DNA from 2 places in the Arthrobacter vasquezii genome. Region 1 is predicted to be linked to the other one. Evidence: riboswitches for the same ligand, from Rfam matches in the RefSeq annotation. Region 1 holds a riboswitch; the other holds the start of a gene.
What was found. A riboswitch is a leader RNA that binds a small molecule or an ion and turns the genes downstream of it on or off. The one in region 1 is predicted to bind cyclic di-AMP.

Region 2: it holds a riboswitch for cyclic di-AMP, as region 1 does, so the genes downstream of both, P4U43_RS12880 (C40 family peptidase) here and P4U43_RS11940 (M23 family metallopeptidase) in region 1, are expected to answer to the same signal.

What each region holds. Positions count from the first base shown of each region.
Region 1 covers NZ_JAROKN010000033.1:3,460-10,877, forward strand. Annotated here, with positions in the region: gene P4U43_RS11925 (MFS transporter) at 1-762, shown strand, start outside; gene serC (phosphoserine transaminase) at 759-1,886, opposite strand; gene P4U43_RS11935 (metal-dependent transcriptional regulator) at 2,127-2,831, shown strand; cyclic di-AMP (ydaO/yuaA leader) riboswitch at 2,949-3,142, shown strand; gene P4U43_RS11940 (M23 family metallopeptidase) at 3,240-4,118, shown strand; cyclic di-AMP (ydaO/yuaA leader) riboswitch at 4,275-4,434, shown strand; gene P4U43_RS11945 (NlpC/P60 family protein) at 4,518-5,246, shown strand; gene P4U43_RS11950 (NlpC/P60 family protein) at 5,270-6,118, shown strand; gene P4U43_RS11955 (HNH endonuclease) at 6,304-6,804, shown strand; gene mobA (molybdenum cofactor guanylyltransferase) at 6,801-7,418, shown strand, end outside.
Region 2 covers NZ_JAROKN010000038.1:17,394-24,811, reverse strand. Annotated here, with positions in the region: gene P4U43_RS12890 (alpha/beta fold hydrolase) at 1-1,123, shown strand, start outside; gene P4U43_RS12885 (NAD-dependent epimerase/dehydratase family protein) at 1,120-2,109, shown strand; gene P4U43_RS12880 (C40 family peptidase) at 2,242-3,162, opposite strand; cyclic di-AMP (ydaO/yuaA leader) riboswitch at 3,167-3,346, opposite strand; gene P4U43_RS12875 (hypothetical protein) at 3,459-3,740, opposite strand; gene mutM (bifunctional DNA-formamidopyrimidine glycosylase/DNA-(apurinic or apyrimidinic site) lyase) at 3,825-4,835, opposite strand; gene rnc (ribonuclease III) at 4,851-5,582, opposite strand; gene rpmF (50S ribosomal protein L32) at 5,639-5,842, opposite strand; gene P4U43_RS12855 (YceD family protein) at 5,845-6,378, opposite strand; gene P4U43_RS12850 (TOBE domain-containing protein) at 6,596-7,030, shown strand; gene modA (molybdate ABC transporter substrate-binding protein) at 7,027-7,418, shown strand, end outside.

The sequences.
Region 1 (7,418 bases):
ATCAACGCAGTGACGTTCGGGGCGATGATCTTCGTCCTCGTCACTATCCGTCAAAAAGAACTGCGTGTACTCAACCGCTCGGCGCCCGGTCGCGGGAGGATCCGAGCAGGTTTCCGCTATGTGCAGCAGCGGCCGGATCTCATGATGGTGATGTTCGCAATTTTCGTGGTCGGAACCTTCGGCTTGAACTTTGCCGTCTATATTGCGGCGATGGCACGCACTGAGTTCGGAACAGGCGCGGGAGTCTTCGGCACGCTGTCCTCGATCATGGCGGTGGGTTCCGTGGCGGGGGCGCTGCTTTCGGCGAGGCGGGACCGGCCGCGGCTCAGGTTCGTCTTCGGAGCAGCCGGTGCCTTTGGCCTCGCGTGCCTGCTGGCTGCGCTGGCACCGTCCGTCTGGCTTTTCGGGCTGGCCCTTGTTCCAGTGGGACTCTTCGCGCTGACGCTGATGACCAGCGCCAACGCCTACGTTCAGACCACAACCGTGCAGGAGATGCGCGGCCGGGTCATGGCCCTGTACTTTGCGATCTTCCTGGGCGGGACGCCTATCGGAGCGCCCATCGTCGGGTGGGTGACCAACGCCTACGGGCCGCGGTGGGGACTGGTGGTCGCTGCGGCGTCGGGCTTCGTGGCCGCGGTGGCCGGGCTGGCCTGGGTAGCGCGGTCGCATCACGTGCGGGTCCGTCTCATCCATCCCTCGCCGCGGCGGCTCAAACTGACCCTTGCCGCGACAGCGCGGAATACTGCGGAACGGAACGGCTAGGAACGCTCCACCACGTAGTCAATGCATTCCAGCAGCGCCGATACGTCGGTGGGCTCGATTGCCACGAAGGTGGCGATGCGCAACTGGTTGCGGCCCAGCTTCCGGTACGGTTCGACGTCGACAATCCCGTTTGCGCGGAGGGTCCTGGCTACGGCGGCAGCGTCAACAGTCTCCGCGAAGTCGATCGTCGCGATGACGTTGGAGCGGTGGTCCGGGTTCTGCACAAAGGGCGCGGCAACGGCGGAGGACTCAGCCCAACTGTAGATGCGGCTGGCGGAATCGGCGGTTCGCGCTGCAGCGAATTCCAGCCCGCCGTTGCTGTTGAGCCACTCGATCTGAGCATTGAGTGTCACAAGCGTGGACAGTGCCGGTGTGTTGTAGGTCTGATTCAGGCGTGAGTTGTCGATCGCCGTCTGAAGGTCGAGGAAGTCCGGGATCCAGCGCTTCGAAGCCTTGATCGCCGCTGCCCTTTCGAGTGCAGCGGGGGAAAAGAGGCCAAGCCAGAGTCCGCCGTCGGACGCGAAGTTCTTCTGCGGAGCAAAGTAGTACACGTCAGCCTCTGAGACGTCCACCGACAACCCGCCGGCAGCGGAGGTTGCATCGATGCAGATGAGCGCGCCGTGATCCGCGCCCGCCACCCGCTCGACCGGCGCCGCCACACCGGTTGAGGTTTCGTTCTGCGGCCAGGCATAGAAGTCGATGCCCGGCTCCGCGACGGGCACCGGCCGGGAGCCGGGGTCAGAGGTGATGACCGTTGACTCGCCCAGGAATGGTGCCTTGGACGTCGCCGCTGCGAACTTGGATCCGAACTCACCAAAGGAGAGATGCTGCGCACGCGCTTCAACGAGACCGAAGGAGGCGACATCCCAAAAAGCAGTGGACCCTCCAACACCGAGAATCACTTCGTAGCCTTCCGGGGCGCCGAAGAAGTCCATCAAACCGGCCCGGACCGAACCCACCAGATTCTTGACCGGTGCCTGCCGATGTGAGGTTCCAAGCAGGGCCGTTCCTGCCCGGTTCAGCGCTTCCAGCTGCTCGGGGCGCGTTCTGGAGGGACCCGCACCGAACCGGCCATCCTGCGGCAGCAGCTCGGCGGGGATGCGGATGTCGGCGGGATCGCTCATGGTTACTCCAGGGAGGTTGCTTGCGATGGGGTCGCAGACCATTCTGCCCCAGCACGCTCAGCGCAGATGCATTGTGACCGGCTTCGGATGCGCCCGGATCAGCGGGGCGGGTGACGCTGTGTAAATGGGTTAACCTTGTGGGGCGTAGGGATGACGACGGCGGCCCATCTGTTGGGCACTGCAGGCAGCCGCTGCATCAACGCTCAAACCGCACCAGTGCCAAGGAGCTGAACCCCGCAAATGACGGACCTCATCGACACCACCGAGATGTATCTGCGGACAATCCTTGAACTTGAGGAAGAAAACATCGTTGCGCTGCGCGCCCGGATCGCCGAGCGCCTTCGTCACTCAGGCCCTACGGTCTCGCAGACTGTCGGTCGGATGGAACGTGACGGACTCGTAGTGGTGACCGGCGACCGTCACCTTGAACTGACCGAGCTCGGGCGCCGGCGGGCCACCGAGGTGATGCGCAAGCATCGGCTGGCGGAACGACTGCTCTCCGATGTCATCGGCCTGGACTGGGCCTACGTCCACGATGAGGCGTGCAGGTGGGAACACGTGATGAGCGAGCGGGTTGAGCGGCGCCTGTATGAGCTGCTGGGCCAGCCGACCGAATCACCCTACGGCAATCCCATCCCTGGCCTTGAGGCCCTGGGCGGTACCCCGTCGGAAGCGTTCACCTTGGGCGTGCGCACGCTTACGGACACGATGGCAAACTACACTGCGGGTTCGATTGTGACCCTTGTCCGGCTGGCCGAACCCATTCAGGTGGATCCCGAACTGCTGACCCAACTGGACGAAGGCGGTCTGCGTCCCGGAGCGCAGATGACCCTACAGGCAGTGGGAGACTACGTGTCCGTTCGGGTGCCCGGCGTGGAGGGTGCGCTGGAGTTGCCGCCGGAAGTTGCTTCGCATGTTTTTGTGGCGGTTCAGCCGCAGTTCTGAGGCGCCGGACCGGAAGGCTCTGGATTCCCGAAGGATATCCACAGCATGGTTACGAAATGATTACTTTCCGGCGCTCACGGCTATAGTTGGTTCCTGGCGCTGATACTCCAGCGTTACCTGGTTCGCCTGCCTAACCCTGTCAGCGAACGCAGTGTTACACAGATGGACAGGGGCGGAGGACCCACAACCGGTCATGGCATGCCATGGCCTTGGGGTGAAGTTCGGATGCTGCCACACCGCAGGGATCTGAACCGAGTCTTCTCATACTCGAATCCGACAGCTAACTTCGCAGGCAAAAAATGAGAAAGGGTCTCCTTGTCGAACACTGCTTCGGGGCGCCGCCGTGCGAGCACCCCGGTCGCTGAAGCGCGGCCACGCGATGCGCATAGGCGGGAACGAGCTGAGCGCTTGGCACGTCAGGCTGCGGACAACGCAGCAGCGCCGTCCAGCCCGGTGTGCACTGAAATCAACGCTTTCCCGGCGCCGGTTTCCACCTGCCCGGATAATCCGCTGCCCCGCCGTGAAGCCCGCACCGGAACGGTAGCCCCGGTAGTTTCCTTACGCCCCCGTGATGCCCAACGCACCGAACGACGACGCCGCGCAGCCAGCACTCGCCGCGACGTTTCCTTCGCCGGACTCAGCCAGAAGGTTGCCATTGCGGCCGCTGCCTCTGGCATGGTGCTCACGGTTGCGCTGCCCACCACCGCCGCAGTGGTGCCCGCTGAAGCGCAAACCGTGGCTGCTGCAGCTGAGCAGGAAGAACTGCAGCCAGTGCAGGCTGCCGCCGGTGCGGATGTCTCATTTGACCGCGCGGCACTGCACAGCACCTTCGATCCCGATGCGAAGCTTGCCGAGATCGTTTCCGCATCCGGTGGAGACATCGTGACTGCGGAGGCCAAGGGCTCTCTCTCAGCACCCTTGGACCGTATGGTGATGAGCTCCGCTTTCGGAACCAGGATCAGCCCAATCACCGGTGCAGGGGAACTCCACACCGGACAGGACATGAGCGAAGCCTGCGGGACCTCCGTCTTGGCGGCTGCGGCCGGCACCGTCACGTTTGCAGGCTGGCACGCATACGGGGGCGGCAACCGTGTGGTGATCAAGCATGCCAACGGACTGGAAACCACCTACAACCACCTGTCGGCCATGGACGTGGCGGTGGGCCAGATTGTGGAGCGTGGCGACGCGATAGCACGCGTGGGTTCCACAGGCGCCTCAACCGGATGCCACCTGCATTTTGAGGTCCTTGTCGACGGCAAAAACGTCGATCCGCTCGGCTGGCTCTGAGTCATTTTCCGCGCCGGTTGGCCGCGTCGTAATCATGAACACACCGTTCCGTGACCGGAATGTGACATAGCCAGAGAACTGATGTACCGTCTAACTCGTGCCGAATCGCAGGGGGTTCGGCGCACTCGTGCAGATCGCCTAGCTCTGCCACTGTACGAGTTCCGTTCGCAACAATCGCATGGCAGGGGCGGGGGAACCAATTGTGGGCTTCTTCTTGAAGTCCTTGGGGTTAAGTCGCTGGATCTGAGACGATCCGCGGCCGGGTGACTCCCATCCGAATCCGACAGCTCACCTCGCAGGCGTAGGGAGAGGCAATTCAACGTGTCAAATAGCTCTGCGCTGGGGCGCCATCGTGCGGTTCCGGCTCATACAAATTCGCTCGCAGCCATTTCCAGGGCTGTGTCTTCGAACGCAGGTTCCGTAGGACGCCAGGCAGCAGTCATCGTCGCTGCTTCCGGACTCGTCCTCACCGCAGGCCTTCCGGCTCATGGCGCTTCTGACGCCCAGCGCTCGGCCCAGGCAGTCAAGACCCTCAGTGCCGTGGTAGCTCAGCCGGTCAGCGTCAGCGCCGCCGCTGACGCAACCGTCACCTTCGAGCGAGCAGCCGTTGAAGCTGTAGCAGCTCCGGTCGTCGAGGCTGTTGAGCCCGCCCCAGCCGTCACAGTGCAGGCTGAAGCAGTAGTTCAGAATGAAGCAGCTGTGGCCGCTCCGGCCCCGGTCGTTGAGCCCGCCGTCGAGGTTGCGGCAGCTCCCCAGGCAGAGGTTGAGGTAAAGGCTCCCGCCGCTGAGGCTCCGGCTCCCGTCGAGGCGCCCACCTCCAGCGGAATCGGCGCAGCGCTCGTAGGCTCGGCCTACTCGCAGATCGGCGTTGCCCAGGATTGCACCGCCATGGTTGAGAAGGCACTGCGCTCAATCGGCAAGTCGGTCGGGGACATCGCGCCGAGCGATTTCTTCGCTTTCGGCTCAGTCGTTTCCACTCCCGCACCCGGTGACCTCGTTGTCTCCGCAGGTCACGTTGCCATCTACGTAGGTAACGGCCAGGTCATCAGCGGTGGCCTGAACGGTATGAATACCGGGCTGCACAGCCTGTCCGATCTCGCTGGCTCTAGCTTCGTCCGCGTTAGCTAAGAACAGATACCTGGAGCACACACATGACCTCTAACACCCGTGCCATAGCGCGCCACCGCGCCGAAGTGCAGCGTTCAGCCCACCTCTCCTCCATTGCCCGCGCAGTCAGTGACAACGCCGGCGGTGTAGGTCGCCAGGCAGCCGTCATCGCGGCGGCTTCGGGCCTCGTTCTGTCCAGCGGAGTCGCGGCCAACGCTGTGGAGCTGCCCGCGGAGCGCAACACCGTCACCACCACGCTTGAGGTTCAGGGCGCCAAGGCCCCGATTCAGGCCCCGGCGGATGCCAAAATCTCCTTCAACAAGGCTGCCGTCAAGGCAGTGGCGGCGCCCACTGTGGCTGCCCCTGTTGTCGAGGCTGTACCTGTTGTGCAGCCGCAGGCCCAGATCATCGAAGCCGCTCCGGTGGCGGAGACAGCTCCAGTCGCAGAAGCAGCACCCGCCGTCGTAGCGGAGGCCGCTGTCGCCATACAGGCAGCGGCTCCTGTTGCTGCACCGGCTGCTGTCGCCGAGAAGCCCGCGCCCGCAGCTCCCCAGGTCTCCTCGGGTGTAGCGGCCACCATTGCTGCCGCTGCGCAGGGTCAGCTCGGAGTAATCCAGGACTGCACCCGCCTCGCCAGCAACGCCCTTGCCGCTGCCGGCATCAACTTCCATGGATGGCCGGCCGGCTACCTCTCCCTCGGCCGCACGGTCAGCGCCGCGGAAGCTATTCCCGGCGACCTCATCTACTACGCTGACGGTGGCATGGGCGCAGCCCACATCGCTGTATACATCGGTGGAGGGCAGGCCGTTCACGGTGGTTTCAATGGCAACCAGACCGTTGTGGCACCTGCAGAACTCGGCTCCGGCGGTGTTTACATCCGCGTTGGCGGCTGATCTCCCTTACCCTCCCTCGACAAAGCCCTCTGCCTATCAGGCGGAGGGCTTTGTCGTGCGTGGCGATTGACGGATCCTCCCGGCAACGGCTTACTCTTGCACTGTCAATCCGAAGTACCTTCGCCGTAGCTTCAGGGACCTCAGGGATTCAATCCTGCGGCTATGGATGGCAAAGAGGAATGTGCATGCGCACTCTCGTTTTGAATGCTGGATACGAACCACTGGCGGTCGTGACCTTCCGCCGGGCGCTCGTGCTTGTTCTTACGGGCAAGGCCAGCGTCGTCGCAGAAGGGGAGGACCCGGTAGTGGGCCCCAACGAAGTGCTGTCGCGGCCATCAGTCATCCTCCTCAACAGGTATGTGAAGATCCCCTACCGTAGCGGCACCGTCGCGACCCGCCGTGGAGTGCTCCGGCGTGACAACCACCTGTGCGCCTACTGCGGCAAGCCTGCCTCGACCATTGATCACGTTGTTCCGCGATCGCGTGGGGGCGAGGACAGTTGGGAGAATCTGGTGGCCTGCTGCCTACGCTGCAACAACGCCAAGGGTGACAAGACACTGGCCTCGCTGGGTTGGTTCCTGCGAATTGTGCCTACGCCGCCCCGGGGGACGTTCTGGCAGATCCGGGAATTGGAAAAACCGCTGCCGCAGTGGAGCGAATTCCTGCCCGCTGACAACGCCGCGTGAGCAATACACGCGACGGCCGGGGCGCCGGTAGCATTGCCGCCGGTGTCGGTGGCGCCAGCGAGTTGATGTACGACGCCGTTGTGCTCACAGGAGGCAGGTCCTCAAGGCTCGGAGGGGTCCCCAAGTCAACCCTGATCGTCGATGGATTCTCCCTTCTGGAACGAACCTGCAGCGCTCTGAATGAAGCCCGGCGGCTTGTCGTTGTTGGCGGACCGGCGCCCGATCTGCCGCCCCGGGCGGAACTGGTACGGGAAGACCCGCCCTTCGGGGGGCCGGCAGCGGCGGTGAGCGCCGCCGTCGTACATCTGATGACCGATCCCGCGCCCTGGGTGCTTGTGCTTGCGTGCGACATGCCGCGGATCAGCGACGCACTGCCTGCACTCATGCGAGGCGCCGCTGAAACGGGCGCCTCGGTTCTGGCTCACGACGGCGGCAGGGACCAACCGCTTGCCGCACTGTACCGCTGGGCTGACCTGGCCACAGTGGAAAAGCAGGAAGTAAGGAATCTGTCTATGCGCGCGCTCCTTGCTAGGGTGACATGGAGTCCAGTCGAAGTTCCCGCGGGCTCAACCACTGACATTGATACGTGGTCCGATGCCCGGCAGTTCGGGGTG
Region 2 (7,418 bases), on a different contig from region 1:
ATCGACAGGACCGGCGAAGGGTGTTGTGTACACACACCGCCAGCTGTCGGCGATGCGGGACACTCTCTCCGCAACTCTCAACCTTGCGCCGGGCAGCGCTCTCGTTGCTGGTTTTGCGCCCTTCGCCCTGCTTGGCCCCGCACTGGGAGCGGCTTCGGTTACACCCGATATGGACGTCACCGCTCCGCGGACGCTGACTGCACGGGCGCTGGCCGATGCCGCCGCGGCCATCGACGCCACCACGGTTTTCGCTTCCCCCGCTGCCCTGCGCAACGTCCTGGCCACAGCCTCGGGCATTGCGCCCGGCCGCAAGGATGCCTTGCAACGCGTCAGCGTGCTGCTCTCTGCAGGAGCCCCGATCCCCGTGAATCTCCTGGAGCAATTGCAGCCATTGGTACCCGGTGCCGCACTGCACACGCCCTACGGCATGACGGAGGCGCTGCCCGTCACCGACATACAGCTCGAGGACATTCGCGAAGCCCTGGACAGTTCTGTAACAGGAGCCGGGAACGGCGTCTGTGTTGGAAGAGCGGTACCGGGCGCGGAAATCACTATCAGTGCGCTTGACCCCAAGGGCACTGCCACCGCTGTGCCCTCAGCTCTGCCAGGCGTTACGGGTGAGATCCTCGTGCGTGCTCCGCACGTCAAAGACCGCTATCACCGGTTATGGATCACGGAACAGGCATCATCACGCACCACCGGCTGGCACCGCACCGGGGACGTCGGGCATCTCGACGCGGACGGACGGCTCTGGGTGGAGGGCCGGCTTGCACACGTCATCACGTCCGCAGACGGCGTTTTGACACCCGTGGGCCCCGAGCAGTCGATCGAACAGTTGAAGGAGGTTCGCCAGGCGGCCGTGGTCGGTGTCGGTCCAACGGGCACACAGGCCGTTGTCGCCGTCGTCGTTCCTGTGGAAGCTGCCGATCAGGCGGGCCTGGCTCCTCGCCCTTTGTCGGCTATGGTCCGGGACGTTGTCCGGCCGGGCGGAGTCCATCTCGCTGCAGTCCTCACGCTGTCCGCCCTTCCTACCGATATCCGGCATAACGCAAAAATCGACCGTACCGCAGTAGCCGCGTGGGCCGGCGACGTCCTCCAGGGGCGTGGGAGGAAGAGGCCGTGAAGGTCCTCGTCACCGGTGCCAGCGGGATGCTTGGCGGCGCGGTGGCATCCCTGCTCCTGCGAAACGGCCGCGATGTCAGGACCTTCCAGCGGCGTCCCTCCGGTGTGCCGGGCGCGGAGGACCTAGCAGGTGACCTCGCCGACGGTTCCGCCCTTGCGAACGCTGTCGCGGGGGTCGACGCCGTCATTCACCTCGCGGCAAAGGTGTCTGTCACCGGCAATCCGGATGATTTCTACCGCACCAATGTGCTCGGTACAGCTGGGCTCCTGGCTGCGGCCCGGTCCGCGGGCGTTCAGCACTTCGTGCACGTTTCCTCGCCGTCAGTGGCCCACACCGGAGCGTCGCTGGTTGGCGCGGTTGCCGGGCCGGCTCAGCCGGAGCTCGCCCGCGGATCCTATGCGCGCACCAAGGCGCAGGCGGAGATTCTTGCTCTCGAGGCGAACGACGGCCAGATGCCGGTCGCGGTTCTGCGCCCCCATATTGTCTGGGGACCCGGTGACACCCAGCTGGTAGAGCGGGTACTCACCAGGGCACGCGCGGGCAGGCTGCCGCTGCTTGCCGGTGGAACCGCGCTCGTTGACACAACCTACGTGGACAATGCGGCGTCGGCCATCGTTGCCGCCCTTGACCGGATGGAGTACATCTCCGGATCCCCGTTGGTCATCACGAACGGTGAACCGCGCCCGATCGGTGAGCTCCTCACCCGCATTTGCTCCGCCGGCGGCGTCCGGGAACCCCGGAGATCGATCCCAGGCTGGGTAGGCAGAGCGGCCGGCAGCGTCGTCGAAAGTATCTGGCGCGCTTCCAAGGCCGACAGCGAGCCTCCCATGACCCGCTTCCTCGCGGAGCAGTTGTCAACGGCCCATTGGTTCGACCAGCGGCACACCAGGTCCCTGCTTGGCTGGACTCCGGAGGTGAGCCTGGACGAGGGATTTGCACGCCTCGCCGCGCACTATGGCGATTCAGCGTCGCGCATCAGGCACTGATGCTGAGATAACTGACGGTTTGCGATCGGACCCTCAGCCTGGTCAGCCTGCCACCTGTCGCGTTGGTTCATTAAATGCCGCTGGGAAGGACCTTTACAGGTCCTCCCCAGCGACGAGAGACTAACGCGAAGATTAGACGCGCACGAAGTAGGCGCCCGGCAGATCGCTCAGCGGGTGCTGCATGGTGAGGTTTGCACCATTCATTCCGCTGCTGATGACCTGGCCGCTGCCGGCGTAGACGGCTACGTGTCCGCCCGTGATGACAATGTCGCCCGGTGCAGGTGTGCTTACCGGGGTACCGTAGGCAGCGAACTGTGCCGGTCCGAGATCGCCCGTACCAAGGGCCTTTTCGAGGAGCACGGTGCAATCCTGGATAGCACCGGCTGCGAGCTGGGCCCGAGCCGACGCGAGGATGCCTGCGCCGCTGGCGCTGCCCGAGTTGTCTGCAACCTGGATGTTGCTGGAGGCAAGGCTGATGCCCATGGTGCTGGTCTCGACCGGTGCCGGAGCAACAGCAGCTGCCTGTACCTGCACTGCAGGCGCGGCTGCCGGAGCTGCTACCTGAATCTGCTGTACCGGAGCGGGCGCCGGAGCTGCGGCAGGAGCCGGAGCGGCAGCAGCGCTACCGGAGAGGCTGATGACCTGACCCGGGTAAATGATCGAATCCCAGCCGAGCCCGTTAGCAGCGAACACGGCGTCCAGGCTGACGCCATAGTTCGCTGCGATCGAGCCGAGAGTGTCCCCGGACTGCACAGTGTGGGTAGGAGCATTGACGGCCGGAGCCGGCGCCACGGGAGCCGGAGCAACCGGAGCTGCCGGGGCCACAGGAGCGGCTGCAGCCTGGACGTTGGCCTCAACTGACGGTGCTGGGGTGTAAGTGGTGGTGCCCGCGCTTGCTGGCAGGGCCGCACCGAACATGATTCCGGAAGCTGCTACAACAACGGCTGCTGGGCGGCCAACTGTGCCGGCGTGTGAGCTCACTGCCTTGGAAACGACCTGCATGGTGCTGGGCGGGGTTGCACGGTGGCGTGCGATATGACGGTTTTTGGACACGGAAATAGCCTCTCCCAATGCCGGCGGAGTTAGCTGTCGGATTCGGATGGGAGCCACCCGGACTACCGGTCTTGGACCGGTACGTCTTCACCCCTAGGACTTCTGAAGAAGCCCGCTATCTGGTTCCCCCGCTCCTGCCGCAGTGTGTAGCGAACGGACCTTCCGACGGCGGCAGGATTAGGCAATCCACCAGAAGGAAGCCGGGCTTTTGAGCCCGGCGTGTCCATAACGTTACATTCTTTCGGGCTGGATGTCACATTTCAATCACGAGAAGCGCCGGTTGGGCCCCACCGGATCTAGATTTTGTACTCGTCCTGCGCGCTCTTGGGGCCGTCCTGATCGCCATTGCGGTGCATGGCTGACTGTGCCTTTTTCAGGGCCTGCTCTGCCTGCGCCTGAACCTCCGGAGCCTTCGTTTTTACCGTCTCCGATGCCTGGGAAACCTTGTCCTGAACCTTCGGGTTGTTCCAGAGCTCGTTGGCCTTCACTTTGATCTGCTCATAGCTTGCACGACCGGCCCGGGCGCCCAGAACGTAGCCTGCTGCCATACCTGCTGCAAAAACCAACTTGTTCTTCATCGCGATACTCCTGACGTGTCGGGTGCTGAGATACTGAGATATCGAATCTAGTCAGCTTACTTACTTTTGTCACGTCGGAGCCCCTCACCAGCGTCCGTTACGCGGCCGTGGCTGGCATCTGGGGCAGGTGTATGAGGACCGGTTCATGAAGGTGTCGCGCCGGATCAGGGAATCCAAACCATTCTCGAAGCATCGCCGACAGGGCTCCCGCTCCCGCCCGTAGGCGTTCAGCGCGCGTTCAAAGTACCCGGACGCGCCGTTCACGTTTACGTAAAGCGAATCGAAGCTGGTGCCGCCTGCCTCGAGCGCCCGGATCATGACGTCCCTACACGACTCGACCAGTCGCGAGGCTTCTGCACGCCGAAGGGTGTCAGTGGGGCGGGCGTAGTGCAGCTTCGCTGCCCACAATGATTCGTCGGCATAGATGTTTCCGATTCCCGAGACGAGCGTCTGCTCGAGCAAGGCGCGCTTGAGCCCCGTGCGGCGGGAATGCAGCTTGCGGTAGAAATCCTCGAAGGAGAATGCAGGGTCCAGCGGGTCGCGTGCGATGTGCGTCGCTTCAACCGGCACCAGGGGAACGAGGTTCTCCCCCAGTCCGCCGGGAAGACCATCAGCTGTTGCCACCATGCTCGTGACAAAAAGCCCGCCGAAGATCCGCTGGTCCACGAAACGAAGCTCCTCCGGCGCCGGCTGAGGCCCAGCAGCCGGAGACAGCCGAAGGCGAACCTTCAGGTGCTTCTCGTCCGGCTGGGTGCGGTCCTCGACCAGCAACTGGCCGCTCATTCCAAGATGCGCCATGAGCGCAACTGGCGGCCTGCCGTCCGGGAGTTCCTTTGAGGACGCCAGGTTCGGTGACGGCGCAGGCCGGGAGCCGCCGTCGTCATCGGTGAGGGTAAGGGGCAGCCAGAGGAACTTGCCCCGACGCACGGCATCGCTGACGCGGGCTCCGATGAGGTTTCCAATGAAATCCTCGGCGCCTAGGGCATGGCGGCGGATTGAACGGGGGTCCAGGACGTCGACCGCCTCGATGCGGCGCCCGCGAACCCAGCGCGCGAGACCCCTGCGCACTACCTCCACCTCGGGAAGCTCAGGCATAACGAGGTGCAAAGATCACGTGGAGTGGCGGAGCTGTGCGTCCGCGTGTGCGAGAGGCAGTTGGTTCACCTCAGGCTGAAGGAGCTTCCACGAGGCAGAGGCAGCCTCTTGCTCGGCCTCCTTCTTGGAGCGCCCGGAACCCGAACCGTAGGTCGCTCCGCCGATCACCAGGACGGCCTCGAACCGGCGGTCATGGTCAGGCCCGAAGCCCGTCACCTTGTAGTCGATAACCCCCATGCGCTGTGCCGCGGCGATTTCCTGGATGCTGGTCTTCCAGTCCGTTCCGGCGCCAAGGGCTGCGGCGTCCCGGAGCACCGGACCGATGATGCGCATGACGAGGCACCGTGCGGTCTCCATACCGTTGCTGAGATAGGTGGCGCCGATGATGGCTTCCATGGTGTCAGCAAGAATTGAGGATTTGTCCCAGCCGTTGGTGAGCTTCTCTCCCTGTCCCAGGAGGATGTGCTGCCCGAGATCGAGGCCGCGGGCAATCTTCGCGAGGGCGCGGGTACTCACCACCGCCGAACGCCTCTTGGCGAGTTCACCCTCTGAAAGATCAGGATTGTCCCTGTAGAGAGCGTCCGTGACCGAAAGCCCGAGGACGGAGTCGCCGAGGAATTCGAGGCGTTCGTTGGTAGGGATTCCGCCCTGTTCATACGCATAGGACCGATGTGTCAGGGCAAGACGAAGCGTCTCGGCGTCAATAGTGACACCGAGACGCTTCAAAAGATCTTCTGAACTCTCCACGCGGCGACGCTTTCGCGATCGAAGCCTCAAGCACCGTAAACCGGTGCTCTTGGCATTTAGACGTCGGCTACCTTGCGGCCCTTGTACTCAAGGAACAACTCAGTGCCGGCGGAATCGGTGACAACCTTGGCCTGGTGGGCAAGGCTGTAAGTGACGCGACCGTTCTCCACCGTCTTCACCAGCTTGGGAGCAACAGCCTTCCACTGGGACCGGCGTGCACGCGTATTCGAGCGGGACATTTTCCGCTTGGGAACAGCCACGACTAACTCTCTTCTCTCTTGTCTGACTCTGTCTTAACTTCTGGTTCCGCTGCCTCAGGGCCGGCGGCCGCACCGGCCAACCCTGTCAGAGCAGCCCAGCGGGGGTCAAGGACCTCGTGCCGGTGTCCGGGGTCATCTTCCAGGCGAGCACCACATTCAGCGCACAAACCCTGGCAGTCCTCCCGGCATACCGGTTGGAACGGCAGCGATGTCACTACTGCGTCCCGCAGCACCGGTTCGAGATTGACTGTGTCATTCTCGACCTGACGCTGCAGGTCCTCCTCTTCATCCTCCGCCATCTCAGGGGCGTCGTAGTAGAAGAGTTCCTGCACATCGACACTGGTGCCGTAGCTGAGCGGGTCCAGGCACCTACCGCATTCGCCGGATACTTCGACGTCAACGGTTCCCGATACCAGGATCCCCTCGTGCACAGCCTCGAACCTCAGGTCCAGCTCCATGCTGGAGCCTTCCTGAACGCCGATGAGCGCCACACCAAAATCTTTCGGCGCGGGCACATGTTCTTCGACTGTCCGCATGCTCCCCGGGCTGCGCCCAAGATCCCTGACGTTGAAGACCAGGGGCGAACTGAGATCGCTTTTGATGAAAACTCCTGTAGAACATGTGACCGACGAACCATCTTAGCCCGAAACAAAGCCCCGCCCCAAACCCATTCCGCCATGGTCTCGACCCGGAAGGAGAAATCTGTGCAGATATAGCTTATCTGGACGCAGATACAACGATAGATTGGATGCCGTGACTCAAATACGCATCCGTGACGCCGCGCAGTTTCTGGGCGTCAGTACCGATACCGTGCGCCGCTGGATCGACGATGGAATCCTGGGCGCTAAGCGCTCATCGGGTGTCCTCTCTGTCGACGGACTGGAGCTCGCACGCCTGGCACGCGATCGCGCTGTCCTTCCCGCAGACCCGCACGGTGTTGCAACGTCCGCCCGCAACCGCTTTGTGGGGCTGGTGACAGAGGTAACCAGCGACAGAGTGATGTCGCAGGTCGAGCTCCAGTGCGGACCGCTCCGGGTTGTTTCCCTGATGAGCAGCGAAGCGGTACGCGAGCTTGGGATAGAGCCGGGCACCGTTGCTGTTGCTGTCATCAAAGCAACTAACGTCATCGTTGAGACATCAGCGGATAATTTCACCTCTCAACCCCGATCAGCCGGCGGCCCCCGGTGACGCGCCGCTTGCGCAGGCTGGTGAGCGCCGTCGTCGTCGTGTGTGCCCTTGCCTCCTGCAGCAACACGGATCCGGCGGCGGATGGCGTCCTCAACGTCTACGCAGCCGCTTCACTCCAGGCCCCCTTTGAGGAAATCGCCACTGAATTCGAAGCCGTCCATCCAGGGCTGAGCGTGCAACTGAACCTTGCGGGATCATCGGACCTGGCGACGCAGATCATCGCCGGGGCGCCCGCCGAGGTCTTCGCCCCGGCGAATACTGCCACGATGGAGCAGGTAGCTGCCGAGGGCCTGCTGGCCTCGCCGTCGAAGACGTTTGCCACCAACGTGCTGACCATCGCAGTGGCAGCGGGAAACCCGCTCGGCATCGAATCTCTTGAGTCACTCAC